Regions from separate parts of the Deinococcus betulae genome, predicted to be linked through region 2. Evidence: riboswitches for the same ligand, from Rfam matches in the RefSeq annotation. Region 2 holds a riboswitch; the other holds the start of a gene.
The links. A riboswitch is a leader RNA that binds a small molecule or an ion and turns the genes downstream of it on or off. The one in region 2 is predicted to bind thiamine pyrophosphate.
Positions count from the first base shown of each region.

Region 1: linked by a shared signal. The riboswitch ahead of thiC (phosphomethylpyrimidine synthase ThiC) and the one ahead of K7W42_RS19080 (thiamine ABC transporter substrate-binding protein) in region 2 are both predicted to bind thiamine pyrophosphate.

Region 1 covers NZ_JAIQXU010000002.1:233,752-247,844, reverse strand. The annotation lists gene thiS (sulfur carrier protein ThiS) at 1-116, opposite strand, end outside; gene thiE (thiamine phosphate synthase) at 107-859, opposite strand; gene thiC (phosphomethylpyrimidine synthase ThiC) at 852-2,702, opposite strand; TPP riboswitch at 2,889-3,001, opposite strand; gene allE ((S)-ureidoglycine aminohydrolase) at 3,327-4,085, opposite strand; gene K7W42_RS03435 (allantoinase) at 4,341-5,699, opposite strand; gene K7W42_RS03430 (allantoate amidohydrolase) at 5,696-6,937, opposite strand; gene K7W42_RS03425 (aldolase/citrate lyase/malate synthase family protein) at 6,927-8,216, opposite strand; gene K7W42_RS03420 (IclR family transcriptional regulator) at 8,416-9,249, opposite strand; gene aceB (malate synthase A) at 9,246-10,808, opposite strand; gene K7W42_RS03410 (prenyltransferase/squalene oxidase repeat-containing protein) at 11,151-13,226, opposite strand; gene K7W42_RS03405 (hypothetical protein) at 13,219-14,093, opposite strand, start outside.
Region 2 covers NZ_JAIQXU010000032.1:31,368-45,460, forward strand. The annotation lists gene K7W42_RS19035 (YidC/Oxa1 family membrane protein insertase) at 1-1,124, opposite strand, end outside; gene yidD (membrane protein insertion efficiency factor YidD) at 1,121-1,366, opposite strand; gene rnpA (ribonuclease P protein component) at 1,363-1,800, opposite strand; gene rpmH (50S ribosomal protein L34) at 1,877-2,020, opposite strand; gene K7W42_RS19055 (ComEA family DNA-binding protein) at 2,377-2,757, shown strand; gene K7W42_RS19060 (DNA internalization-related competence protein ComEC/Rec2) at 2,898-4,982, shown strand; gene K7W42_RS19065 (NUDIX domain-containing protein) at 5,002-5,451, opposite strand; gene K7W42_RS19070 (NUDIX domain-containing protein) at 5,448-5,906, opposite strand; gene K7W42_RS19075 (hypothetical protein) at 5,956-6,414, shown strand; TPP riboswitch at 6,589-6,690, shown strand; gene K7W42_RS19080 (thiamine ABC transporter substrate-binding protein) at 6,743-7,771, shown strand; gene K7W42_RS19085 (ABC transporter permease) at 8,321-9,862, shown strand; gene K7W42_RS19090 (ABC transporter ATP-binding protein) at 9,876-10,850, shown strand; gene K7W42_RS19095 (thiamine diphosphokinase) at 10,847-11,482, shown strand; gene K7W42_RS19100 (hypothetical protein) at 11,511-12,404, opposite strand; gene K7W42_RS19105 (hypothetical protein) at 12,989-13,660, shown strand; gene K7W42_RS19110 (hypothetical protein) at 13,807-14,093, shown strand, end outside.

The DNA.
Region 1 (14,093 bases), on a different contig from region 2:
TAAAAGTCGTCGTTGACGGCCACCGCCACGCGCGCCGGGTCAATGTTCAGGGCATGCAGCAGCGCGGGCAGACTCAGGCCAGGGGTCAGGGGATAGGGGTCGCCGTTTACCCGCATGGGGTCACCGCCGGGCGCCGCAGGGCCGCGCGCAGGTCGGCCGCCGCCTGGGCGGGGTCAGGGGCGTCCAGCACCGCGCGCACCACGGCCACCCGGCGGGCCCCGGCCGCCAGCACGCCGGGCAGGGTACAGGCGTCAATGCCCCCGATGGCGTACCAGGGCACCTGGGGCCGCAGCGCCGCCACCTGCCGCAGGTACGCCAGGCCGGCCGCCGCGCGTCCCGGCTTGGTGGGTGTGGCGTACACCGGCCCGGCCGCAATATAGGCGGGCGCCTGGGTCAGGGCCCGCCCAGCCTGCGCGGCCGTGTGGGTGCTCAGGCCGACCAGCAGCCCCGGCGCCAGCCCATGTGCCCAGGCGGGGGGCAAGTCGCCCTGGCCCAGATGCACGCCGTCGGCGCCGCAGGCCACCGCCACATCCACCCGGTCATTGATAAACAGCGGCACGCCGCGCGCCTGCGCCTGGTCGGCCAGCCGGGCGCCCAGGGCCATATAGGGCCGGGCCTCCCAGTCCTTGCAGCGCAGTTGCAGGATCTCCACCCCGCCGTCCAGCGCGGCGGCCACCCGCGCCAGAAACTCGGCCTCGGGCTGGTCGGGGCGCGGCGTGGCCACCAGGTAGAGGCGGCCCAGGGGACCGGTCCAGGGTTCTGGGGGCCGAAGGTTTGAGCCCGTGCCGGCCGCCAATTCTTTCGGTTCCTGCTGCCCCAGTGCCCCTGCGTTCCGGTCTCTCCTCTGTGGTTCAGTCATCGGCGCCCACCTCCACATACAACTTGCTGCCGCGCGCCCGGAATTCCTGGGCTTTGGCTTCCAGGCCTGCCAGCACCTCCGGGGCGCGCAGGTCGTGACTGAGCTTCATGGAGCAGAACTGTGGCCCGCACATGGAGCAGAAGTGGGCCGTTTTGGCCGCGTCGGCGGGCAGCGTTTCGTCGTGCAGCGCGCGGGCCTTCTGCGGGTCCAGGCCCAGGGCAAACTGGTCTTCCCAGCGGAACTCAAAGCGGGCCTTGCTCAGGGCGTTGTCGCGGGCCTGGGCGCCGGGGTGGCCTTTGGCGAGGTCGGCGGCGTGCGCGGCGATGCGGTAGGCGATGACCCCGTCGCGCACGTCCTGGCGGTCCGGCAGCCCCAGATGTTCTTTTGGGGTGACATAGCACAACATGGCGGTGCCGTACCACGCGATCTGCGCCGCGCCGATGGCCGAGGTGATGTGGTCGTAGCCCGGCGCGATATCGGTGGTCAGCGGCCCCAGGGTATAGAAGGGGGCCTCGTGGCAGACCTCCAACTGGCGGGTCATGTTTTCCCGAATCAGCTGCATGGGGACGTGGCCCGGCCCCTCAATCATGGTCTGCACACCACGTTTCCAGGCCACCTGTGTCAGCTCGCCCAGCGTGTCCAGTTCGGCAAACTGCGCGGCGTCGTTGGCGTCTTCCACACTGCCGGGACGCAGGCCGTCGCCCAGACTGAAGGTGATGTCGTAGGCGGCCAGCAGCTCGCACATCTCGGCAAAATGGGTGTACAGGAAGTTTTCCTGGTGATGGGCCAGACACCATTTGGCCAGGATGCTGCCCCCGCGCGAGACGATCCCGGTGCGGCGGCGCGCGGTCAGCGGCAGGTGCGCCAGCCGCACGCCGGCATGAACAGTCATGTAATCCACGCCCTGCTCGGCCTGCTCTATTAGAGTGTCGCGGTAAAGGTCCCAGGTCAGTTCCTCAGCCACGCCGCCCACCTTCTCAAGCGCCTGATAGATGGGCACGGTGCCCACTGGCACGGCGCTGCTGCGCAAAATCCACTCGCGGGTGGGGTGGATGTGGCGGCCAGTCGAGAGGTCCATCACCGTGTCGGCGCCCCAGCGGGTGGCCCAGATCATCTTGCCCACCTCTTCCTCTATAGAACTGGTGACGATGCTGGTGCCCAGGTTGGCGTTCACCTTGACCCGGAAGTTGCGGCCGATGATGGTGGGTTCCAGTTCGGGGTGGTTGATGTTGGCAGGAATCACTGCCCGGCCCCGCGCCACCTCCGAGCGCACGAATTCCGGGGTGATCTCGCGCGGAATCCCGGCTCCAAACGCCTCGCCTGGATGCTGGTGGGTCAGGTCAAAGCCTTCGTCTTGCCGCAGGTTCTCGCGCAGGGCCACAAATTCCATTTCTGGGGTAATTTCGCCCCGGCGCGCCGCCTGAAGCTGGGTGATGGCCTCGCCTGGCCGCGCCCGCCGGGGGGCCGGCACTGCCGGAAAGGGAAGAGGACCGCTGCGGTCCAGGTCGGGATGAGAGCGGCCAGGTTGTGCTGCCAGACGCGGGTCATGGGCCAGCCAGGGGCGCGCGTGGGTCAGGCCAGCGCGCAGGTCCACCGTGGCAGCGGCGTCGGTGTAAGGGCCGCTGGTATCGGGCACCAGCAGCGGTGGATTGGGCCGCGTGCGGGTCAGTGCGCCGACCCGTTCCAGGGTGGGCGACTGATGAATCCGCCGCGCTGGCACGCGCACGTCGGGGTGCAGATGACCGCGCAGATATACCTTTTCGCTGCTGGGAAAGGGCGTGGTCAGGTCGGGGTCCAGGGCCAGGGGAGGTGGGGTGAGGTCGGGCCGCAGGGTGGTTGTCATTGAGTACTCCGGGGAAGGCGGCAATAAGAAAGCGCCGCCGGGCGCCTGTGGGCGAACGGTTAGGGATGAGGCTGGCATCAAGCCGCCTGCGTTAACCCGCTGACGCGGGTAACATGAAGTGCTTTGGGTCTACAAAACGACAACGCCCCCCTCACGCGTTCGGAGGGGGGCAAAACCACAACTGCGGCCTGGCACCCGTCACGCTCCCTCCGCTGGTGTGAACCAGATCAGGTTCCTAGGGTTAGGCCGCTGCGGCCCTCTCAGCCGTTCTGATGAGAACGGCACCCCTGGTGACTGCGGCGAGTCTACACGGTTTGGCAGGTGGTGGCGTGGGAACCAGCGTGCAGAGAGGGGCTGTCCTCTCGACTGGGTCCAAAACGGGTGATGTTACAGCCGGCCTGCAAGCGTTCCTTGATGGCAACGCACAGGGGCGCTCAGCAGCGTGGTCGTTCTGTGGTGGCCATCCTGTTTGTCCTGCACGCCAGCATAGGCCGCTGAGTCGGCGTCTGGATTCGGGGGCTTGGTCGAGAGTTGCCCTGCCTGGCTGCAGCCACAGTGTCGTCCTGGCGTTCTCTGGCGGCACTCGGGCGCGGCGTCTCGTAAGCACCAGAATCGCTGGCCGCTCTATCTCGGCACTGGGCTCAGTGGATGGCGGTTCATGTCCTTGTACAGCAGGTATTTGGTCCAGTCGCGGCCCAGCGCCCCGTACCACTGCGGGCAGTGGGCGCCCATCCAGATCACGTCACCCGTGACCACGGGGTAGTAGGTGTCTTGCAACTTATACAGGCCTTCACCAGCCAGCATCAGCAGGCCGTGTTCCATGTAATGAATCTCGGTGTAAGGCAGCGTGGCGCCGGGCGCAAAGCTCATGGTGCTGACCATGAAGTCAAAGCGCGGGTCGTCCGGCAGCAGTTTGCGGGCCAGCAGGCGCTCGTCGCCTTCAAAGGGCGTGCCGGGAGTATCGCGCTCGTTGCCCCAGCAGACCCCAGGCCCAGGGGGACTGGCCGCCGTCTCATACGGTTTTTCATAGACGGCCACGCGGGCCGCCTCCAGGGCTGTCAGGGTATGAGGGGTGCCCGCCGGTACAAACAGATAGTCAGCTTCGTGCAGGGTCCGGGTTTCGCCGTCCACTGTCGCGTCCACCGTCCCACTCAGGACAAAGGCAAAGCGCTGATGGCCGTGTGCCGATGCCTGTGCGGTCGCCCCGGCTGGCATCTCGGCCGTGAACTGCACGAAGCGTGCCCCCAGGCCTATGACCGGCGCGATGTGCAGCACCACCGCGCTGCCGGGCCACTCAGCCAGGGCGGTGCGCACAAAGGTCTCGGGGGTCAGGACCGCGTGAGAGGGCTGCAAAGCGGAACGGGTGACGCCCAGGTGCTTCATATGGTCTCCACGAGAATCAGTTCAGAGCAGCCGTGACGCCAGAGGGCAACAACTGTTGGGCGTGAGGCGGATTGCCCCCTAAATGTCTGGGCGCTGCACGCACCAGATAGATGTCGTGTCATACCGACTCTGATTGAACCGTTTGCAAAAACGATGAAATCCGACCAGAGGGAGGAAGGAGCAAAGCGGGTTCCGGGCGTGGAGTTGGCCAATCGGTTCTCTCCCGATTTGTAAACGAAACAGATGGAATCCTTCTCATACGTCTCCAGTGGGGGTGAGCAGGCGCCCGCGCACCTCACCGTCAAAGTGCGCGCCGCTCGCCGTCCAGCGGTACACCGGCTGCCCACGCAGATAGGTGGCGTGAACGCGCCCCCGGAAGGCCTCTCCCCGGTATGGGTTGGCCTGATGGCGGTCGTGCAGTTCGGTCAGAGAGAAGTCTTCGTCCAGCTGCACCAGGGCAAAATCGGCGTCGGCGCCCACGGTCAGCGCGCCCTTGCCCCGCAGGCCAAAACGCCGCGCCGGATTCAGGGCCGTCACTGCCGCAATCAGTTCCAGCGGCACGCCGCGCGTCCAGTGACCGTTCAGCAGCACATTCAGCGTGGACTGCGCGCCGCTGATGCCTCCCCACAGCGCAAAAAAATCATCCCCGGTCTTCAGTTCGGATGGGGCGGGCGAGTGGTCTGAGCCCACCGTGTCTATCTGCCCGGCTTTGAGTGCGGTCCACAGCGCTTCGCGGGTGGCCGCGTCACGCAGGGGTGGGGCACACTTGAGTAGCGGCCCGGCGCGCTCGGCGTCCTCGGCCGTGAAGTGCAGGTAGTGGGGGCAGGTCTCGGCGGTCACGTCCACGCCGCGCGCGCGCGCCTCCGCGGCCAGCACCACGGCCCGCGCGGTCGACAGGTGAACGAGGTGCAGCGCCGCCCCCGTGTCCTCGGCGTACAGCAGCGCGCGCGACACGGCCTCGGCCTCCGTGATGGGGGGGCGAGAGGCGAGGTAGTCGCGCACCCCCTGCCCGCCGGCCTGCCGCGCGGCCTGGGTCAGCGAACGGGTAAAGGCGTCGCTCTCGGCGTGGGTGGCCACCACGCGGCCCAGCCGGCGCGCAGCCTGCATGCCGGCGTACAGGGTGGCGTCGTCGGCCGCCGGGAACTCGTCCAGGCCGCTGTGACTCATAAACGCCTTGAACCCGACCACGCCGCAGGCCGCCAACTCGTCCAGATCGTCCAGATTCAGCGGGGTCAGGCCGCCCCACAGCCCAAAATCCAGGCGCGAGCGGGCCTGTCCTGCCGCCCGCTTGGCCTCAAAGGCGGCGCGGTTCAGAACAGGCGGACTGGAATTAAGGGGCATGTCCAGCAGGCTGGTCGCGCCGCCAGCGGCCAGCGCCCTGGTGCCTGTGTCGAAGCCTTCCCAGTGGGTGCGGCCCGGCTCGTTCAGATGGACATGGGCGTCCACCACGCCAGGAAAGATATGGAGCCCCGCCGCATTAATCTCCTGATGGGCGGGGGCGTAAATCTCCAGCGCCAGGGTGACAATCTGGCCGCCCTCCACGCCCAGGTCGGCGCGCAGCGGGCCAGCGGGCGTGACCAGCGTGCCGCCGCGCAGCAGCAGGTCCAGCGTCATGGCTGGCCCCCAGTGTCAGCAGCCAGCCCCTGCACAAAGCGCACGCCCACCCGCAGGGCGGCTTCTACGTCCTCTGGCATCACGGTTTCGTCGGGGTGGTGGCTCAGGGCGTTTGGTGAGCGCAGAAACAACATGGCGGCCGGCATTCGCCCCGCCAGGATCATGGCGTCGTGGCCCGCGCCGCTGGGCAGATCAGGAACGCTCAGCCCCTCCTCAGCCGCCGCGCGGCGCAGCCGGGTCTGAAGCTCCCCGTCCATGGGCACCGCCGGCTGGGTCATCTTCTCGGTGACGGTCAGAGTCACGCCGCGTTCTCTGGCCAAGCAGTGGGCGTCGGCCAGCAGGGCCGTCAGGGCTGCCTGGCGCACCTCGTCGCGTTCGTGGCGGATGTCGAGGGTGGCCTGCGCCGAACCCGGAATCACGTTGATGGCCCCAGGCTGGGCGCTCAGCATTCCCACCGTGGCCACCAGCCCCGGCGTGGTGCGCGCCCGGTCCTCGGCGGCGACCACAAACCGCGCGGCGGCGGCCAGCGCGTCGCGGCGGTGCGGCATGGGGGTGGTGCCGGCGTGGGCTGCCTGCCCGGTCCACTCCAGCAGCAGTCGACTCTGCCCCGCAATGGCTGTGACGATGCCCAGACTGGCCCCGGCCGCCTGTAGCACCGGCCCCTGCTCGATATGGAATTCCAGAAACCCCAGACTCTGGCCCGTGACGGCGGCCTCAGGCAACTGGGTAAGGTCCAGGCCGTAGGTGCTCAGGGCTTCGGCCACGCTGATCCCCTGGGCGTCCACGAGGGGCAGCAACTCGTCCAGGGTGCCCACCAGCGCCCGGCTGCCAATGAACGGCACACCGTAGCGCACCCCTTCCTCCTCGCTGAAGGCCAGCAGTTCGAGCGCAAAGGGCAGCGGCGCGTCCCGCAGCGCCTCGGCGACAGCGAAGGCCAGCGTCACGCCCAGTACGCCGTCGTAAGCCCCCGCATTGGGCACCGTGTCCACATGCGAGCCCAGGTAGAGGGTGGGGGCGTCAGGGCCTGGCCCCTCGCGCCGGGCCCGCAGGTTGCCAGCGGCGTCGCCGCGCACACTCAGGCCCAAGGCCTGCGCCCAGGCGGTCAGGTACGCGGTCACGTCGCGGCTTGGGGGGCACAGGAAGGTGCGCGTAATCTCACCTGGCGTCTCGGTAAAGCGCGCCAGGTCGGCGCAGGCCAGGAGGGCGCGGCGGGCCAGGGCAGTCAGGTCAGCGGTCAAGGGCTTCCTCCGGTGGGTGGGGCGTCAATCCCAGGCGCTGCGCCTCCTGCGGAAAGTACGCGGGCGCAGTGGGGGAGAGAACAAGGTGGTCCAGCAGCCGGGCTTCTGGCGCGGTGTCTGGGCAGAGGCGGCGGCGCAGGGCCAGATAGGTCTCGGGCCTGAGGCGAGCGCCGTCTGCTAACGGCGCCTGGGCCCGCACCCACTGCCACAGCAGGGCGCGGGCCAGTTCGGCGGTGGCGGTGTCTTCAAGGCGCCCGTGCCGGAGCACCACTCCACGTCCCTCAAACCAGGCCCGGAACACGTCCAGCGCCAGGCCAGCGGTGTCCTGCACCTCGCTCAGCGGCAGGGGGCCAGGGTCGGGGAGAGTTAACAGGCGCTCAGGGGTGACAGGTACGGCAGAAGCCAGTTCGGCGGGCTGAGCCAGTCCCTCACGCACGGCGCTCAGAAGTTCGGGCAGGCCCGCCCAGGCGGCCACGAACCCCTGGCGGGCTTCACGGGCCTTGTCCGCGCGCACCGCGCTCAGGGCCGGTGCCGCCGGGTCGGCTGGATCGGGCGCCAGCGCAGCGGTGCCGCCCACCGCCTGCGCCCCGCGCCGCCGACAGACTTCGGCCAACCCCTGCGCATAAGCTTCTAGGGCGTCTGCGTCCATGCCCAGCCGGGCGCGCGCGGGCAAAGGGCCAGCGCGGCCTGCCCCGACATGCTTGACCAGGCTGAACACATAGTCCCAGCGCCCCGCGTTTAGCCCATAGGCCCAAGTGCGCAGGGTGTGCAGCAAGGCGTCGGCACCCAGCAGCCCCGGCCAGGTTTCAATTTGCAGGCAGACCCGCAGGGTGCCGGGCTTCAGGGCCAGGTGCGTTTCGCAGAGGCGCAGGGCGTCGGCCCAGACTTCGGCCTGGGCGACCGTTTCCAGCTTGGGCAGGTACAGGTGCGGTGCCCGGCCGGGGTGCGCGGTCAGCAGGGCGGCCAGGTCACACAGCGCCGCTCGCGCTGGCTGGCCGTTCCAGGTAAGGGCCGGTTCGCAGGCGTACAGGGCGCGGGGCCGCGCCAGCAGCGGCACGGGAGCCGCCAGTGCTGCTGGCAGGGCGCTATACGCCGCTGCCACGTTCGCGCGGGTGGGCGAGAAAGTGTCGTCGAAGTCCAGCACCACGGCGTCGGCTCCGGCCGCCAGGGCCGCGTGTAGCGCGCCGAGGTCACTGGCCTCCACGATAAGTTCGGCGCGGCCAGGGTGCAGGTCAGGTGGTATGGGGGCCGCGTGGTAGTCAGGAGGGGCGGGTGCCAAGACTTCTCCTTCGTCCAGCCCCGCCCAGCGGCCCGCCAGTTCAGCGTGCAGCCGCGCGGCCAGCGTTCGCGCCGCCCCTGGCAGCAGGCCGCTCAGGGCCGCCTCCTTCTGTTCATGCGCCGCAGCATACAGCGGCCTTCCGCCGCACTGTGGGGCGACAGCAAATCCTTCAACTGAATATGTGGCGGCCCGGCTGCGCCTACCCCGCGCCGCCCAGCCGCGCCGAGATGCGCGTAGCCGCCGCGTGCGCCGCCGCCAGAAAGCGCGGCACCTCGCCTGGCGTCAGGCGCGAGGTCGGGGCCGAGACACTCAGGGCCGCCGTCACCTGGGCCCCAGCGCCGCGTACCGGCACCGCCACGCAGCGCACGCCCAGTTCACGTTCCTGGTCGTCCAGGGCGTAGCCGTCGGCGCGCACCGCCGTCAGGGAGGCCAGCACCGCGTCTGGGCTGGTGAAGGTGTGGGGTGTGAAAGCGGTCAGTGCAGTCTGGGCCAGGGCCAGGCGCGCTTCCTCATCGGAACGGCTGGCCAGGAGCACCTTGCCCACTCCGGACGCGTGGAGCGGCGCCCCCGCGCCGGGCTGTGTGAACATCCGGACCAGTTGCGGTCCCTCCACCTGATGCACGTAAGCGGCCGTCCAGCCGCCCCCCCCGGAAGGGCGCAGCACCGCCAGGTTGGCGCTCTCGCCCAGCTCGGCCACCAGGGCGCGCATCTCGGGGTCGGCGGCGGCAATCAGGGCCTGCGCGGCGTCAAAGGCCGCCCCCACCTGAAAGGCCCGCAGGCCAATGCGGAACAGCCCCGAAGCCTCGTCCCAGTCCACGAAGCCCTGCTGCCGTAAGGTTTCAAGGAGGCGGTATGCCGTGCTGACCGACAGGCCAGAAGCGCGCGCCACCGCGCTGAGGGGCGCCTGACGCAGGCCAGCCAGCGCCCACAACACGCCCAGGCCCCGTTCCAGGGTACGGACGCTGCCCGGCGCCTCGGCGCCACGTGTCCGCCCACTGCGGGGGCGCGCGGCCCCGTCGCCTGCCCCGCTCAGGCCAGCGCCTCGTAGCCGGGCAGGGTCAGAAAGTCCATCAGCGGTGACTGGGTGGCCGTGGTGCGGAACAGCCGCGCGGCGTCTTCAAAGGCGGCGCCCAGCTTCGCCACCTCGTCGTCGTACAGGGCGTCAAACAGCTTGGGCGTCAGGGGACGGCCGTCGTCCAGCGTCACGCCGTGGTGGCGCCACTGCCACAGCTGCGCCCGCGAAATCTCGGCGGTGGCGGCGTCTTCCATCAGGTTGTGCAGCGGCACCGCGCCCGCTCCGCGCAGCCACGCCGCCAGGTACTGCACACCCACATTCACGTTCAGACGCACACCTGCCTCGGTGACGGTGCCGTCCGGCGGTGTCAGGAGGTCGGCAGCCGTGACCCTCAGCTCCTGCTGCTTGCCGCTGTCAATCTGGTTGGGCGCCGGCATCAGGCGGTCAAAAACCTCGGTGGCCAGTTCCACCATGCCGGGGTGGGCGACCCAGGTGCCGTCGTGGCCGTTCAGGGCCTCGCGCTCCTTGTCCACCCTCACCTGCTCGAAGGCCGCGCGGTTTTTCTCCTCGTCGCCCTTGACCGGGATGAAGGCGCTCATCCCGCCAATAGCCGGGGCGCCGCGTTTGTGGCAGGTCTGAATGGCCAGCTTGGAGTAGGCCGTCATCATCGGCACCGCCATCGTGACCTTGGCGCGGTCGGGCAGCAGGCGGCCCCCATGCGCGCGCAGCTTCTTGATGTAGCTAAAGATGTAATCCCAGCGCCCGCAGTTCAGGCCCGCCGAATGCTCGCGCAGCTCATACAGGATCTCGTCCATCTCGAAGGCCGCCAAAATGGTCTCGATCAGGACAGTAGCCTTGATGGTGCCGCGCGGCAGCCCCAGCGCCTCCTGTGCGTACAGGAACACGTCGTTCCACAGCCGCGCCTCGTGGTGGGATTCCAGCTTGGGGAGGTAGAAGTACGGTCCACTGCCGCGCGCCAGCAGTTCCCGCGCGTTGTGCCAGAAGTACAGCCCGAAATCGAAGAAGGCCCCGTATAGGGTCTCTCCGTCCACCTGCACATGCTTTTCCGGCAGATGCCAGCCGCGCGGGCGCACGAGCAGAACGGCCGTGCGGTCATTCAGGCGGTAGCTTTTGCCGCCGGTGTCCAGACTGATGGTGTGCCGCACGGCGTCGCGCAGGTTGACCTGCCCGCTGACCACGTTGTCCCAGGTGGGGCTGCTGGCGTCCTCGAAATCGGCCATGAACATGCGCGCGCCGCTGTTCAGCGCATTGATAATCATTTTGCGGTCCACTGGCCCCGTGATTTCCACGCGGCGGTCATGCAGGTCAGCGGGCAGCGGCGCAATGCGCCAGTCGCCTGCCCGGATGGATGCCGTCTCGGGTAGAAAGTCAGGCAGTTCGCCGGCGTCCAGTCGTACCTGCCGCGCCTCGCGCTCGGCCATCAGGGCGCGCCGCCGTCCCTCAAAGCGGCGGTGCAACTCGGCCACAAAAGCTAGTGCTTCAGGGGTCAACAGGTCACGCTGGGCGTCCCTCACAGGGGCGGTCATAGTCAGGCCGGGCGGCAAGGTCTGGGTCATCGGGCACTCCTGAATGGCTGGAAAAGAACTATAATTTTCAACTGACGAACTTGATTTCTATTGTACGGAAAATTGAGAGTAAGAAAGCTTAGCCCCGTTCCTGCTTCAGGAACAGGTGACAAAGTGATGATCCAAGCTATGGGCCGCAAGTCAGAGCGTGTTGGTTGCGGCCTGACTACTGGTCTTCGGCGGTCTGTAACACTGCCTTCTTGCGTCCTGCCTGAACGCTTGATGCTGTGTGCCTTGAGAATGGCCAGGGTTGTCTCTTCATCTCATGCCTGCTGCTCTTTCCGAGAAGACGATTGCCACCGAGTAGAAAGCCGAGTTGAGGGTCACTCTCTTTCAGATCGGTGCCGAATCCGCATAACCCTGAAGAAAGGGCCGCAAGTAAAGGGCGGTGTGGCGGCCTTTGTGGGTCGCAGTCTGCGTGAAGAGACTGTGCATGGCGGGCGTCGGCAGGTGCTGGTCTGGCCAGGTGCTGAGCAGCGTCTGGATCAGCGCCCGGTACGCGGCGGGGTCATCCCCCTGCGACTTGAGCCAGGTTTCCACCCGCCGGACCGTTTCATGAAGCGGCAGCAGTGGGGTGGGAAACGCGCAGGCCACCATCAGTTCACGCACGTCTCCGGTGACTGGATCTATACGCAGCCCGATGCCAGAGCGGCTCTTCCGGGCCAGCCCCGCCCGGATCAGCCCCGGAATTTCCAGTTTCAAGACCTCTGGTCTAGCGGGCAGGTCCGTCAGAGACAACAGGGTCTCGATTAGGGCGGGCCGCCAGCCGTGCAGTTCGTAATACAGCTTGCAGGCCACCTGACCCTGCCCTGCCAGGGCAAACCCCACCTCCTGGGGAAAGCCAGCCTGGCCAAGCAGGTCCAGCATGCGCCGCAGGCGGTCAGAGACTGCAAAGCCCGCAGCGTCCAGCGCGGCGTCAATTCTTGCTCGGCCCCCGCCCAGGGCCCGGTGCAGGGTATTCAGGTAGATTTTCAGGGCCGGCGCCTGCACAGTCTCGGCCGACGACAGCACCTGATTCACGCCGCCCCAGACGGTGAAGCGCGTTCCATCCGGCGCAGCGTTCATGGGGTCGGTCAGGATCCGCAGGGCTGGCCAGAGGCGCGCCCAGCCTGCCTGAAAGCCCAGGTGAGCGGCCACGTCTTCCAGAACGCGCAGCCCGCTCTGGGTCCGGGCGGGCGGCGGCAGAAAGGGGTCACCGACCTCTGCGGCGTACCGCAGCGCCGCTGGCACCTGAGGGCCGGTGACGCAGGAGAACTCCAGCGGCAGCCCCCCAGACAGCGCCGTGAGCTGCCGCGAGGGCCACAGGCCCGGAGGGTGCAGGCTCAGCCGGGTCAGGTAGGCACAGAGGGTCTGGGCGTCCTGGGCCTGCGGCTGCGTCAGGCCGGCAGCCAGCGCCGCGCGGGTCACCACGTCGTGCAGGGGATGGGGTGGCGCTGCCGTTATGCGGCTGCGGCGTGGGCGACTGCCCTCCCCGCTGTCCGGGTCGTCCAGGGCCAGCGCCCGCAAGACGCTCGCGGTGGTAAAGACGCGTCGGTCGTCGCGCGCTGTCAGCGTGACGCCGATGCTGGCCGGGTGCGCGGGCGGCACACGCAGGATGGGGGCGCCCGGCCAGGCGCCGTCACTGGTTTGCCGGCTCAGCAGGTGCGCGGTGGTGTGGGCGGCCTGCGGCTGGCCCAGCGCCTGCTGGGCACGGAGCTGCCAGGCCAGGTCAAAGGCGTGCCCCGTTTGGGAAAGGGTGGGCGGCTCTGGCCGAGTGGGTCGCCCGGAGGCCGCCCAGACCTCCAGTGTCAGGCCCGTGGGGTAGGCGGGGCCTGTCCACCAGAATCCCGTCCATAGCCCTTCCGGGGTTTGCTGGGGCGCTAGCGTAGCGGTCCAGGCTCCGTGCAGCCCGGCAGTGGACAGGTCGCCCAGGTCATGCAGCGCGCGCAGGGCGGCGGCGGTGACATCTGGTGACGGCCGCGTCCAGGCGTGCGCTGGGTTTGGCCAGAGGTAGGTGCGGAACCCCTCCCCGGCCACCTCGTGGGCGCGCAGAACGGCCAGGGCTCCTGCTGGAATGGGTTGACCCAGCCGCGCTAGCAGCGATAGGGCGTGCGCGGTGCTGTCTGCATCGGCACTGACAGCGGCGTTGTAACCCCAACCGCCGCGCGGGTGTTCGTGGGCCAGCAGCCACTGGGCGGCGTGCTGCGCCGCAGTCCGGGCCCTGTGTCTCGGCTCTTTGGGCAGCCAGGGGCAGACCGACACCGCGTGGAGCGCCAGGCCCACATACGCCGTCACCCAGGCGTCTGAGGTGCCCACGGGCAGCCAGAAGTCGGTCCAGCTGCCCGCCGGGTGCTGGGCGCGGAGCAGGGAGGTTAGGCCCCGTTCCAGCGCTTGAACGCGCAGCTCCACTCCTGGCGCGGAGCTAATCATTGGTGGTCGCGTTCGGGAACACGAAGAGGTTGGAGCCTTCCCCGTCTTTGGGCTCGCTCCACTGCCCCTGATGGTCGAAATAGATGTTGCGCACCCGGTACCCGAAGCGGTTGATGTCGCCGCCCGCGCTCCCCACGATGTCGCGCAGGGTCTGGTTCATGCTGACGGTGGCCTGCGCCGCCGAGGGGCTCAGGATCACCTGCTGGTCGGCAAACCCGGCGCTGTGAATCTGCACCTCGACGCGGTAGAGGGTCTGGTAGGCGTCGGGCAGCGGCGTGCGGGTCAGCAGGGGGCACTCCACCTGAAGCCGCCAGCTGATCGAGCCGCTGGGGGCGACCTCGTGAATGTGCTCCAGCACCTGCGCGGCGGGGGTGACCAGTTCGTGCCCGGTCAATTCGACCTGAATGGCGTTCCAGAGTTCGCTCCCCAGGTCAGCCGTGGGTTTCACGTTCAGCGTCACGCCGCCGGTGGCGGGCAGGGTCAGCGGAAAGGCGACGCCGTCCACCTGGGCCGCGAAGACTTCCAGCGGCGTCACCGAGTTCTCGTCGTATTGCAGCAGCCGCGCCGCGCAGCCGCCCACGCGGGTGTCCACGCCCGCGCCACTGCTGATGACGACCTGTCCTGGCGAGAGCAGATCGGCCGTGTCGCCTTCCGGCAACGTGACGGTCAGGGGGAGGCTCGCCACATCGGCCAGATTCAGGCGCAGCGGCACGTGAAAGACCTGCGGCTGCGGGGTCGAGTCACCTGGCGCGGCCATGTTCAGGGTCACGTCCACCTGCCCGGTCAGGCCGATGGGTCCCACCAGCAGCTGCGCCAGCAGGCGGTAGAACTCCAGTGACAGGTCCACCACGATCTCAAAGCTGCCTT
Region 2 (14,093 bases):
TCCTGAATCTCCTTGATCTTGGGCTGCATGACCTGCATCCGGGCGGTCGTGCGGCCCTGCGCCTGCATCAGCGGCCACATCACGGCGCGCAGCAGCACCGTCAGGATGACCAGCACCAGACCCCAGTTCCCGATCAGGCCGTACAGCCACTCCATGAACTTGACGATATAGAGGCTGATCTGCCCGAAGAAGTTGGGCTTAAAGAGGCCTGGCAGGCTGGTATAGCCGCTCTGGTACAGGTGAATCAGTTCGTTGCGGCCGCCGTAAATTTCCAGGGTGCTGGTGGCCGGAACGCTGGCGGTAATCAGGCTCTGGGCGCCGCCTGCCAGCGTCACATTTACCGCCTGAGAAGCGTCAGCTGGCGCAGAAGCCGGGGTGGCGGTGCTGCTGGCGTCGCCGGCCTGGGGCCGCAGAATCAGCGCGTGGGCCACCTGGCTGGGGTTTTCCTGAAGGGCCGCATACTGAATATTCTCGACCGACAGCTTCCCACTGCCCTGCACGGCGGCTGGCTGGGCGCTGCCCACGGTCAGGGCCTGCACCCGCGGGTCCCCTGCCTTGCCCAGACCGGGGAACAGCAGGTTCACACGCTCAGGGCCGCCCGCGACCTCGGTGCGGACATCCACCTTGAAGTTCCGGGGGTGCAGCGTGACCGTCTTGGTCACGGTCGCGCCGCCCTGGGTGTAGCGGAACACCGCGTCCTGGCGGTTGGCCTTGAGGTCGGTGGTCAGGCCCGTGGGGGCAGTGACCTCGGCGGCGGCGGCCGGATTCAGGCCACCGGCCGCCTGCACGGCCAGCGCCTTGCGGCCCGCCACCAGATTGACGATGCCTTTCTGGTCACGCAGCGCGGAAAAGTCGTAGGTGCCGTCGGCACTCCGCTTGATGTACGGCGTCCCGGCGTAGTTCTTGACGTACCAGCCAATCACCTCGCCCCGGCCGTTAAACACCACGTCCTGCAGGTTGCTGGTGGCGATGTACTCGTCACCCGGCAGACCGTCGAAGTTGGTGGTGATCCATTCAGGGGTGATGGCCTTGCCGAAGGTCGGCAGGGGGCCGGTGGTGCTGCACCCGGTCAGGAGCAGCGCGCCGCCCAGGGCGGCAAGAGACAGCAGATGTCGGGTCTTCATGGGGTCTGGGGTGGCCTCTTGGGAAAATGGTCGGGCACCGGGTCGGCGCCGCCCGGCACGAAGGGATTACAGCGCGCGATGCGCCACGCGGCCAGCCAGCTGCCCTTAACGGCGCCGTGCCGTTCCAGGGCCTGCACGGCGTATTCCGAGCAGGTGGGCGTAAAGCGGCAGGTGGGCGCCGGCTTGCGCGGCGACAGGTGCCGCTGGTAGGCGCGCACCGCCCGCACCAGCCCGCGCTTCACGCGGGGCCGCCGGGCGTCACAGGAGGGGAAGGCACAGGGGCAGGTACGCCGCTGGCGCTTCCTGGGTTCCCGCCGCCCTTGCTCCGGCGGCTGGGCGCACGGGCCAGCGCGCGGGCCAGCGCCTGTTGCAACTCGCCAAACGGCACCTTCAGGACCGCCGGACCGGGCATCAGGATGGCGCGGCAGGCCGGCAGGCCGCCCGGCAGGGTGCGCAGGGCTTCCCGCACGCGGCGCCGGGCACGGTTGCGGTCCACGGCGCGCTTCAGGGTCTTTTTGGGCACCACGATGCCAATCACGGCGCCTGGGCGCCAGGGCTGCCCGTGGCGGGGCCGGTACTCGGTGACGCGCAGGGTAAACAGCGGGTCACGGACCACGGCGCCGTGGGCACGCACCTTGCGAAATTCGCGGTCCCCCCGCAATGAATCCAGCGCCACCGGACGGCGGGGCCGTGCCTGCGTGGCGCTGGAGGTGGGGGACTGCGAAATGGTGGCCGCTCCCGGTAAAGGGGGCTTACTCGTCCGCGACGGTGAGCTGGTGGCGGCCCTTGGCGCGGCGGCGCGCCAGGATGTTGCGGCCGGCCTTGGTTTTCATGCGGGCGCGGAAGCCGTGGGTCTTGGCCCGCTTGCGGACGTTGGGCTGGTAGGTACGCTTCATGGTGCTTCTCCTTGACCACTCGCGGAGCGGGTGCACGGCTCTTCTCAGAACAGAGTCGGCGGCGTCACGCGAGAGCGCCCCCCTGGGGAGGCAAACTCCGGAAGTGTAGCATGCCGCAGCAGAGGCGGCCAAGAGGCTGGGCCGTCCTCAGCGGTTGGCGCTTCCTGTCAGCTCAAGGCCGGCACTCAGCGCGTCAGGCCCAAAAGGACGCGAGGCTTTCCATGTGCGGGCTGGGCTGCAAAGCGCCTGAGCGCAGAGCAACTCGGCCTCCTCAGGCCAGAGAGGTCAACACACGCCCACGCCCCGCCTCCACATCTGCGGCAACAGCTGGAATCCCTCTTCTCTAAGCTGACCGCATGTCCAGTCCCTTCCTGCCCTGGTCGCTGCCTCTGGCGGCCGGGGTGCTGCTCACGGCGGCCCTGAGCCTGGGGCCCGTGCTGCTGCCGCGTCCACAAGCGCCAACGGTCACGCGCACGTCCCTGCCGCCCGTGACCGCGCCGCAGAGCACCGAGCCGCCCACCTACCCCACCACCGCCAGCGTTCAGCCGCTGATTTCGGGCCGGGTCAATCTGAACACGGCGTCGCCAGAGCAGTTAGAAGCCCTGCCCAAAGTGGGGCCAGCACTGGCGGGGCGCATTCTGGCCGGGCGGCCCTACCGGTCGCTGGCCGACCTGGACGCCGTGAAAGGCATCGGGCCAGCGGCCCTGAAAGCCCTAACGCCCCTGGTGACGTTCTGAGCGGGGCCACCCTGCCGGCCGCAGCGCGGCCCAGCACCAGCGCGCCGGCCCGCGCCGGCCGACTGGCCTGGCCGCTGCCGGCCCTGCTGGGCGCCATCGGCGGCATTCTGCTGGCCCTGGGCCACGGCTGGGGCGCGGCGGTGCTGGGCCTGGGCGCGGGGCTGGCGGTCTGGGACGCCCGCCCACTGCTGGCAGGGCTGGCGCTGGTGGGCGGCGCGGCCGGATGGTGGGCCGCCACCACAGCCCTGAACCGTCCCGAGCCCCTGACACCCTGGCTGGGGGCGCAGGTCACGCTGCGCGGCGAGTGGGACGGCCAGTTTCTGACCTTGCAGGCGCCGCGCGCCCGCGTGGCGCTGGCGCCCAAACCCACCCAGGGACCGGGGCAGCTGGAGGTGGCTGGCCGACTGGTGATCCCCGAGGGCCGCCGCACGCCCGGCGGCTTTGACCAGGCGGCGTGGCTGCGCTCTCAGGGCGGCCTGTTCGTGCCCGCACCCGGCGCGGTGCTGGTGGCGGCCAGGGTGCAGCGGCACGTCCCGGAAGGCGGCCTGCGCGGCTGGTTTCGCCGGGGGCTGACGGCAGGCCTCTCGGGGCAGCAGGCCGCGCTGATGCAGGCGGTGGAACTGGGCGACCGGGGCGACATCGGCCGCGAGAGCTTTGGAGACGGTACAGAAGTCAGGGACGCCTTTAACCGTGCGGGGCTGGCGCACCTGATGGCGCTGTCGGGACAGAACGTCGCCCTGATTACCGGCGTGCTGGTCTGGCTGCTGATTCGCGCGGGCGCCGCTCCTGCGTGGCGTTACGGTCTGCCCGCCGCGCTGCTGGCGCCCTACCTGCTGCTGCTGGTGCAGCCGTCGCCCAGCATCACGCGGGCGGTCATCATGGGCGCGGCGGTGCTGCTGGGCCTGACCGCCGGGCGCGGACGGCCCGACCCCCTGGCCCTGATCTCGCTGGCGGCGCTGGCCTGCCTGCTGCTGTTTCCGCTGTGGCTACTGGACGTGGGCTTTCAGCTGTCGTTTCTAGCGGTGCTGGCCCTGACCCAGACCGAGCGCGTGGCCGCCCGCCTGCCCGCGCGCTGGCCCCGCTGGCTGAAACTGGCGCTGGTCGCCACGGTTCTGGCCGAGCTGGGCACCCTGCCAGTGGTGGCCGGCACCTTTGGGCAGATTCCGGTGGTGGGCCTGCCCGCCAATCTAGTAGCCGGGGCCATCATGGCGGCGCTGGTGCCACTAGGCTTTCTGGCCGGTCTGCTGGGGCCGCTGGCCGCGCCCGTCAACCTGCTGACAGGACCTCTGGCCTCGGCGCTGCTGGCGGTGGCCGAAACCTTTGGCCGCGCGCCCGTGCTGACCTGGGGCAGCATCGGCGCGGCGGGGGTGGTGGCTTACGCAACCGCACTGGGGGCCGGCTGGCTGTGGCTGATGAACCGCGTCCGGCTGGAGGTGGCGCTGGGCACTGTCCTTGCGGGCCTGCTGCTGACCGCCCTACCGGGCTGGCTGGCCCCGGCGCGCGAGGTGGTGTATCTGGATGTCGGGCAGGGCGACAGCACCCTGATTCGCCTGCCGGGCCTGACCATGCTGATTGACGCGGGCGGTTCGGTGGGCAGCGACTACGATGTGGGCGGCCGCACCGTTGTGCCGGCCCTGCGGGCACTGGGAGTCCGCAAGATTGACGTGCTGGTCGCTTCGCACGCCGATACCGACCATATCGAAGGGGTGCCGGCCGTGCTGCGCGCCCTGCCGGTGGGCGAGCTGTGGATTGGGCACCACAAACGCGGCGACCCTGTGCTGGACGCCGTGCTGGCCGAAGCCCAGGCCCAGGGCGTCCCCGTGCGCGAGGTGCGGCGCGGGGACCGCGTGCAGGCGGCGGGCGCGGCCCTGACGGTGTTGTGGCCAGCCGGGCAGGGCTGGCACCCCGAAGACAACGAGAACAGCGTGGCCCTGACCCTGGAATCGGGCGCCTGGCGCGCGGCGTTTCTGGGCGACCTGAACCAGCAGGGCGAGGTGCTGGCCAGCCCCGGCAACCTGGATGTCCTCAAAGCGCCCCACCACGGCAGCCGCTACTCCACCGGCGAGGCGCTGCTGGCCCAGGCCACCCCCGCCGACACCGTGCTGAGCGTGGGACGCAATACCTACGGCCACCCTCACCCCGACGTGCTGGCGCGGCTGGCACAGGCCCAGTCCAGGGTGTGGCGCACCGATCAGGTGGGGACCATTCGGTGGGCGATTCCGTAGGGCAGGAAAGAAGAATCGATTAGAAAAGGGAGCGCAGGCCGTCCCAGCCGTCGACCAGTTCCGTGAAGCGGGCAGCGCCGTGCAGGTGGGCATCAAGAACACTGGGGAGCCACGGCAGCACATCGGGGGGCAGGCGGTCTGGGGCAAACCAGGCCACCTCAGAGGTTTTGTCCAGAGGCCGAGCTTCCCCTGCCCAGGTCCGGGCCAGGAAAAACACGTCCAGGCCCTGCGTACCGTCCAGGTCGTAGCGGCAGGCGCCCAGGCAGGTCAGGGCGTCTGGGTGAACCACCAAGCCCACCTCTTCCAGCGTCTCGCGGGCTGCCGTCTGGGCCAGACCCTCGCCCCGTTCCACCCGCCCGCCCGGCAGCCCCCAGAGGCCGTGGGCATACGAGGACCCGTCGCGGCGGCCCAGCAAGAGGCGCCCGGCCCCGTCCTGCACCGCCAGCCACGCCACCAGCTGAAAGCTCATGCCAGGCCACCCAGCGCGCGTACCTGGCGCACGTCCCGCAACTGTTCTGTAACGGGCACGCCCCACGCCAGGTGGGCCTCCAGAACGGCGGGCAGCCAGGGCAGGCACTTCGATGGGAGCGCCGACGGCAGAACCCAGGCAACGGCCGAGGTCTTGTGCAGCGGCTGTGGCTCACCTGTCCACTGGCGAGCCAGAAAGAGAAAATCGGTGCCCTGCGCGCCGTCCACCTCGTAACGGCGCACGCCCAGGACCGACAGGACCTGCGGGTGCAGCGTCAGCCCAGTTTCTTCCCGGACCTCGCGCGCCGCCGCTTCGGGGAGGCCCTCGCCGGGTTCGACCTGCCCGCCTGGCAGCCCCCACAGCCCGTGCCCGTACACTGACCCGTCTCGCCGCCCCAGCAGCACGCGGCCCCCAGCGTCTTGAAGCACTGTCCACACCAGCAGATTGCGCATCATGCCTCAGGGTGACACGCCAGACGCGCCCTTCTGGCCTAGCATCAGGGCAATGAGCTGCATTCTGCGCGTCTACGGCTACTTTGATGTGACCGCTTTTCTGGCCGAAACCGCGTTTGCCTCACATTGGGTGTGGCGGGAAGGCGACCTGCTGGGGCGCCCACCCCGTCCTGTAGGAGACTCTGGCTTTCTGCTGGCAACCAGTCAGGCCGAATTTGACCAGCCAGGCCAACAAATTGAGGATACCATCCTTTTCCTAGAGACGCACCACGCCAGCCTGCTGGCCCTGCACCAGCGGCTGACAGCCACAGACCCCACGCTGAACCATAGCGACATGGAACTGGACTTTGGGATCGAGGACCGCGTCGGCATGCTGGACGAAAAGGGCCGTGAGATCGTGCACCAGTCTGACCATTTTCCGGCGGCACTGATTCGGCTGGCGGGTGAGGTAGGCCTCAGCCTGAGCGTCTCCCGTTACCCCCGAACGCTGCCGGAAGACGAAGACCTCTGACGCCTGACAGGAGCCGCCCGCTCTGCCCTGGGGAGACGGCACAGCCCTCACTTCCGTTGACACCGCAGGCTATGCCCCCCCCTCTGCTCTCTCTGCTGCGCAGCTTTTCAGGGCGCTCGAAGACAACCCTCAGGCGCACTGACTCCCCCTGTGCGTTCTGCGCTATCCTCGCGGGTGCGTCACCGGGGGTGCCGAACCGAAGCAGGTTTGGCTGAGACTTACCCCAGGAACCTGATCCGGGTCATTCCGGCGGAGGGAGCGTGACCGGCCCCGCCCTGCATACTGGCGGCGGCCCCCGCTTCCCCTCGTGACGCGAGGGGACTTTTTTATGCGTAGAACACTACTGACCGCTCTGCTGCTGGGGGGGGCTGCCCAGGCCCAGACCACCCTGACCGTCATCACCCACGACTCCTTTGACGTGGATAAGAAGCTGGTGGCGGCGTTCGAGACCGCCAATGGGGCGAAGGTTCGCTTCATCAAGGGCGGCGACGCGGGCGAACTCCTAAACCGCCTGATTCTGACCCGCCGCGCCCCGATTGCTGACGTGGTCTATGGCCTGGACAACAGCCTGCTGCCGCGTGCCCGCCAGGCCGGGATTCTCGAAGCCTACACGTCACCTGCGCTGGCCAAGGTGCCAGCCGCCTACCGTCTGGACGACGCTGGCCTGCTGAACACCGTGGACTACGGATTTGTGGCCCTGAACTACGACCGCGCGTGGTTCGAGAAAGCGGGCCTGGCCCTGCCCAAGAACCTGGACGACCTGAAAACGCTGGCCTACGCGAAGCTGACCGTGGTGCAAAGTCCGGCGACCAGCAGCCCTGGCCTGGCCTTTTTGCTCGCCACGGTCAACCACTACGGCGAGGCGGGGGCCTGGCAGTGGTGGCGCGCGGCCCGTGCCGGCGGCATGAAGGTTACGCGCGGCTGGAGCGACGCCTACTACAAGGACTTCACCAGAAACGGCGGTAAATACCCCATCGTGCTGTCCTACGCCAGCAGCCCCGCCGCCGAGGTGTTTTACGCCGACGGCTTTAATCCTGCCAAATTGCCGGCCCAGGCCCCGACAGGCAACCTCTTTCTGCCCGGCAGCACATTCACCCAGCTTGAAGGCGTGGGCGTCCTGAAGGGCAGCAAGCAGGCCGCCCTGGCCCGTAAGTTCGTGGACTTCATGCTGAGTAGCCCCGTGCAAGCGGACCTGCCCACCCGGATGTGGATTTACCCCGCCGTCCAGGGCACGCCCCTGAATCCAGTGTTCAAGTTTGCCCAGGCACCGAAAGCCGAGGCCATCAAGCCCGCCGTGACGGCCAACCCGCAGCGGCTGGTGGACGCCTGGGTGACGCAGGTGCTGAGGGCGAGGTAAGGCGGACGGGTAGCGGTGTGGGGGGTGAGATGTCGCTTGCTTGCCCCACCCCCCATCCCCAGAGGGGACGGGAGAGCAACGTTGGCACTGGGGAGGGGTTGACTGGCGCGGCGGAAGAGAGTTGTCTTTCTACGCGGTGGACGCCGTGGCACACCTGTCGCCCATCGCCTCACGCCCGCGCGCTGCGCGCACGACGGCTTCCGTTGCTGGCCCTGGGATGGTGGCAGGTGAGGACGCTTAAGGCGCGAGATTCTACTGTTGAAAGGCGCTCAAGCAACAGCTTCTTTTTCAAAGTCGAACCTCTGGGCCGCACCAAGACCCCTTGCCCCAATCCCGCCCAGGTCCAGACGAGGCCAGACCCATGACCAAGTTGAGCAGACCCACCAACGTCAGTAGACACCCTGGCCGAGCGCAGCGCTGCTCGCCCTGTCATCAGGTTCCAGGCGCATCAGTCAAATCAGCAGCAACGTGCAGGCCGCCCTGCGCGGCGAAGTCGTCCCCCTTTGTGGGCTGGGGAGTGAGGCACACGCACAGAGCAACTGGTTGCCCATGACCCGTCTCACTTCCTTTCTGCTCACCCTGCCAGGCCTCCTCTTCGTCACCCTCTGCCTGGCCCTGCCCCTCGCCCGCACCATGCTCGAAGGCGGCGTGACCCTGGCCGTCTGGGCCGACCCCTATTTCCAGGGCCGCCTGCTGTGGACGCTGGCCCAGGCCGTCACCACGGCTGGTCTGGCCCTGCTGCTGGGCGTGCCGCTGGCTTTTTTGCTGGCCCGCTTTCAACTGCGCGGCCAGCAGACCTTTCTGCGCCTGCTGCTGCTGCCTTTCGTCACGCCCACGCTGGTCGCCGTGCTGGGGCTCTCGGCGCTGCTGGGGCCGCAAGGTTGGGTCACGCGCCTGACCGGCCTGGACCTCAGCGACACGCCCCTGCTGCTGGTGCTGGGCAACCTCTTTTTCAATCTGCCGGTGATGGTGCGCCTGAGCTACGCCAGCTTTGCGCGGGTGCCGGCCGGCCTGCTGGGGGCGGCGCGCAGCCTGGGCGCCAGCGCAAGGCGTGCGGCGTGGGACATTGCCCTGCCACTGGCCCTGCCAGGGGTGCTGGCCGGAGCCGTGCTGGTCTTTCTGTATTCCGCCCTGAGCTTTGGCCTGCCCCTGGCGCTGGGGGGCGAGCGCTACGCCACGCTGGAGGTCGAGATTTACACCCTGACCGCCCTGCAACTGCGGCTGCCCGAGGCCAGCGCGCTGATTGTGGGGCAGCTGGGCCTGACGCTGCTGGCCACCTGGACCTACGTGCGCCTGACGCGCGGCGGCGTGGGCGTGTCGGCGGCAGCCCGGCCCCCCGCACGCGGCGCCGCCCGGCTGGCCCTGCTGGGCCTGGGGGGCCTGACGGTCCTGATCTGTTTTGCGCCGCTGCTGGCTGTGGTGGCGCGCGGCCTGCTGGGCACAGGCGGCCCCACCCTGTCCTACTGGCAGGGCGTACTGGCCGACGACACCACCCCGCTGCTGGCCTGGAACACCATGCGCTTTGGCCTGATGGCTCTGGCCGGGGCCACAGTGCTGGGGGGGCTGTACGCGCTGGGGGCGTGGCAGGCCCGGTCACGGGTGCTTGACCTCGTTTCGCTGCTGCCACTGATGGTCTCGCCGGTCAGTCTGGCGGTGGGCTACCTGCTGGCCTATCCGGCGCTGGCCGCCAGCCTGCCGCTGCTGATCGCGGCCTATACCCTGCTGGCCTGGCCGCTGGTGGTGCGCTCGGTGCTGCCGGCCCTGCGCGCCATTCCGCCCCGGCTACACGAAGCGGCGCGGTCACTGGGCGCCAGCAGTGCGGCGGCTTTCCGCACCGTCACCTGGCCGCTGGCGGCGCCCGCCCTGCGCGGCGGCGGCGCACTGGCCCTGGCCACGGTGCTGGGTGAATTTGGCGCGACCCTGGTGCTGACCCGCCCCGAATGGGCCACCCTCAGCACCGGCCTGTATGACCGCCTGGGCCGCCCCGGCGAGCGGAATCTGGGCGAGGCGTGTGCGCTGGCCACCCTGCTGCTGGTCCTGGCCGGGCTGGCCTTTACCCTGCTGGACGGCGGCGAAGGCGAGGTGACCTAGGATGCAGGAGCCCATGACCGCCCCCGCCCTGACCCTCAGCAGCCTTCACAAAGCCTTTGGCCCCGTCCAGGCCGTGCAGGACGTGTCCCTGACTGTTCAGTCTAGCGAAACAGTGGCGCTGCTGGGGCCGTCGGGCTGCGGCAAGAGCACGGTGCTGCGACTGGTCGCTGGACTGGACCGGCCTGACAGCGGCGCCGTGCAGATTGGCGGCCAGGACGTGACCGCTCGCCCCCCCGAAGCCCGCCGGGTGGGCCTGGTGTTTCAGGACTACGCCCTCTTTCCGCACCTGAGCGTGCTGGACAACGTGGCATATGGCCCCCGCGTTCGCGGCGCCCCGCGCGCCCAGGCCCAGCGCCGCGCCCAGGAAGCTCTGGCGCTGGTCGAATTGACGGGGCTGGAGGCCCGCCGCCCCGCCCAGCTGTCCGGCGGGCAGGCGCAGCGGGCGGCACTGGCCCGCGCCCTGGCCACCGACGCGCCCCTGCTGCTGCTGGACGAACCGATGTCCAACCTCGACGAGCGCCTGCGCGCCGAGCTGCGGGCCAGCCTGCGGGCGCTGTTTGCGCGGGTGGGGGCAGGCGTGTTGCTGGTCACCCACGACCAGCGCGAGGCGCGCGCGCTGGCCAGCCGCGTAGCAGTGATGCGGGCCGGGCAGCTGATCCAGACAGGCCCGGCCGAGGCGGTGTTCACGGCCCCGGCCACCGCCTGGGTCGCTGCCTTTCTGGGCGAAGCCAACCTGCTGCCCGCTGGGCCTGGCCAGGTGCGCCATATCCCTGAAACGGCCCTGCACCTGGGGGCAGGCGAGGCGTGGCCAGCGGTGGCCGCCCCAGCCGGCGAGGGCGGCACGCCCGTCACCGTGACCCACCCCCTTGGCCCGCTGCACCTGACCCTCAGTCCGCGTGAGGCGACACTGCTGGAGGGCGGCAGGTTGCGCCTGACGGTGGACGACGCGCAGGTGCGCCTGCTGCCCGACGACCGGGAGGGCGCGTGATTGCCTGGATTCTGGTGGGGGGCCGCCTCATCCTTTCGCCCCTGCTGGGCATGCTGCCGCGCCCAGACCTCGTGATCGCGGCGGATGGCGGCGCGCGCCACGCGGCCCTGCTGGGGGTCCCAGTGGACACCTGGGTGGGCGACTTCGATTCCTCGGAAGGGGTGCACATCAGCGCGCCGCGAGAAGTTCACCCCACCGCCAAGAACGCCACCGACGCCGAACTGGCTGTACAGGCCGCCCGCAGCCGCGGCGCCACCGAACTGGTCGTTCTGGGCGCCTTTGGGGGCCGCTTCGACCACGCCCTGGCCCTGGCCCTGGGCGCTGCGCGCCTGACCGGCGAGGGCCTGCGCGTCACCCTGACCAGCGGCGATGAATGGGGCTGGCCGCTCCTTCCCGGCTCTCCCCTGTCGCTGGCCCTGCCCCCCGGCGCCACCCTGAGCGTGCTAGCACTGACCGAGCTGCGCGCCCTGACCCTGCGCGGCGTGCGCTGGCCCCTGACGGGCGCCAATGTCCCCCTGGGCAGCGGCTGGACCGTCAGTAATGAGGTCCAGGAAGAGCGGGTCACCGCCGAACTGGGCGCGGGCCTCGCCCTGCTGACCCTCCTTCCCGACACAGAAGAGGAGCCGCGCTAGGGCCGCTCCTCTTTTCTCCCTGCTCAGCTCAGGGACACGCCTCCACCCCGGCCCGCGTGCCGCGCGTGAACCGGCAGCCATACGCCGCCTCGGCGACCACGCTGGGGGTGGTCACGTCGTCGCCGGCGGGTTTGGCCCCGCCCGCTTCCCACTTCACCAGGTCGGTAAAGGCTTCGACCAGTTCGGCCGGCGTAAATTCGCAGTGGCCGGCGGCGCGCACGGCCCGCTGCACCAGGCGTTCGCCATTGCCAGCCGCATTCACCGCGGCGCGGTACAGCTGCTGGTGCTTGAACGGCACGTAAAAGTCGCCCGTGGTGTGGACGGTCAGCACCGGCACGCTGATGTCGCCGTTCACACGCGGCAGGAAGCGCACGGTGCCGGGGCGGGCCGGGTTGGGGTCGGCGGCGGGCGTCACGCGCAGGATGCCGGCGTTAAATGTCTTCTCGGCCTCGGTGGGGACCGCGCCCGGTGTCCAGCGGTAGGTGGTGCCCGCGTTGCCGTAGAGGTTGCGCGGCAAGATGCCCATCACAGTGCCGTCGGCGCCGCCCGTGCTCAGGACGGCCTGCTGCCACTGGGCGGTGCGGAAGCCCAGATCAAAGACCGGCCGCGCCCCGCCGGTCAGGTTGCGGGCAATCTCGCGCAGTTTGGCGCCCTGCGTGGCGTTCTCCTGCCACAGCGCGCCGCCCACGCTGCTGAAAGTGGCGGCCAGAATATCGGGCAGCAGCGCCCGGTAGGTGTCCTGGCCCTGGGGAAAGGTTTTGGGCCCCAGGCCGGCCAGTTGCGCGGCCACCAGCGGATAGTCACCCAGCCACTGAAACTCGTACTCCTCGTCCATCACGCCGCACAGAGGCAGGGCGGCGGCGTAAGCCGTCTTGTTCTTTGCCGTAGCCTGCGTTTCCTTTTCCACGGCGGCGCCGGCCACGTGCCCGCCCATACTGACGCCCACAATCAGGGTCTTTTTTCGGCGCGGCGTACTTGCCGCCCGTCAGGGACACAAAGGCGTTTGCCAGCGCATTGGTGTCTTCCACCCCCGCCTGCACGTCGTAGGAGTTGGCGCTGTACGAACTGGCGGCCCAGGCGTACCCCTGACTCAGCCACAGGGCGCGCAGGGGCGGCGCCTGCACACGCAAGTCTTTGCCTTCGCCCGCATAGCCGTGGGCGTACATCACCAGCTGGCCGTTCCAGTTGGCCGGGACCTCAAGGGCGTAACTGGCCTCGCCGTGCAGACCTGGCAGCTTGCCCTGATACAGGTCAGCGCCGGGCTGGGCACTCAGCGCAGGCACAATGGCCGTAAAGGTACGGCTGTCGTGCAGGCGCGTTTCGGTGGGCAGGGGCACGGGCTGGGTGCGGGTACAGGCACTCAGGGCCAGGGCCGAGAGCAGAGCGGCAGAGACGCGCATGAAGGAACCTCCGGGGCTGAGGACGAATTGAACTGGGTTTAAAGATTGGAACGCCGCGATGATAGCGCCCGGAACCTCCCGCCGCCCAGCCTCGTACAGTGCAGGCATGAGACAGGTTGGGATGGGCGGGCGTGGACGAGGACTGGGCTGCGGGTGTCTGGGCTGCGGCGGCAGCGCCCTGCTGGTGGTGGCCCTGTTGGGCGGCCTGGCGTGGTTTTTCGTGATTCAGCCGGCCCGGTCGTTTCTGGCCGGATGGCAGGGGCCGGCGCAGACCCAAACGCAGCCGCCGTCCGGTCAGGCACAGCCCCCCGGGGGCGCCACCTCCACCGGCACCGCGAATGCCGCCCTGACGCGCCAAGACGTGCAGCAGTTCGTGCGGGTGCGCCGCAAGGTGCGCGACGCCCTGGGGTCGTCGTTTACCGGCGTACAGACGGTCTGGACCGACGTGCAGAACGGCCAGAATCCCAACGTCTTGCAGATGCTGGGCGTGCTGCGTGAGGTGGGCAGCAGCGTGGGAGCCGCGCGCCAGGCCCAGGCGGCGGCGCTGAGCAGCGAAGGCATGAGCGCCGAGCGCTACGCCCAGGTGCGCGCCGGAGTCAACCGCGCGCTGGGCCTTCCCAATGTGGACTTTGCGCAGGCGGCCCAGGCCTTGCAAAGCGGACAGGTGCCTGACCTGAACAGCACGGTGCAGTCGGGCACCGCCCAGGAGCGGGCGCTGGTGGAGCCCTTCCGCCGCGAACTGACCGCCACGGCCGCCGCAGGACTGCTGGGGCTGTAGGTCAACCCGGCCTCTCTTCCCCCCTGGTGCTGGTATGCCAGGGGGCTTTTCTGTATCGGCTTCTCTAGGCCTATGATGACCAGAGGCCCAGCTGCTGCGGCGCTGGCCCCCGCCCCGTTCCTTTCTGCTGTTCCGAGGAGGCACACATGACCCGATTTCACCGCTCGCTGAGGGCCGCCGCACTGCTGGGGGCCGCGCTGGGAGGCGGCGTGCTGGCCGCCGCAACCCTCAAATCCTTCTCGATGGACGCCGAAAACGCTTCGGGCAGCGAGAAGTACGTCATCACCGGTAAGGCGCCTGGGACCTATGAGGCCGATACCTTTTTCAAACGGCTCGAAGACGACGACCGCGACGTGACCATGAAATTCCGCGTGGCCAGCACCCTCGTCACCTACGACGTGGCGGCCCCGCGCAAGGTGCTGCGCAGCGTGAA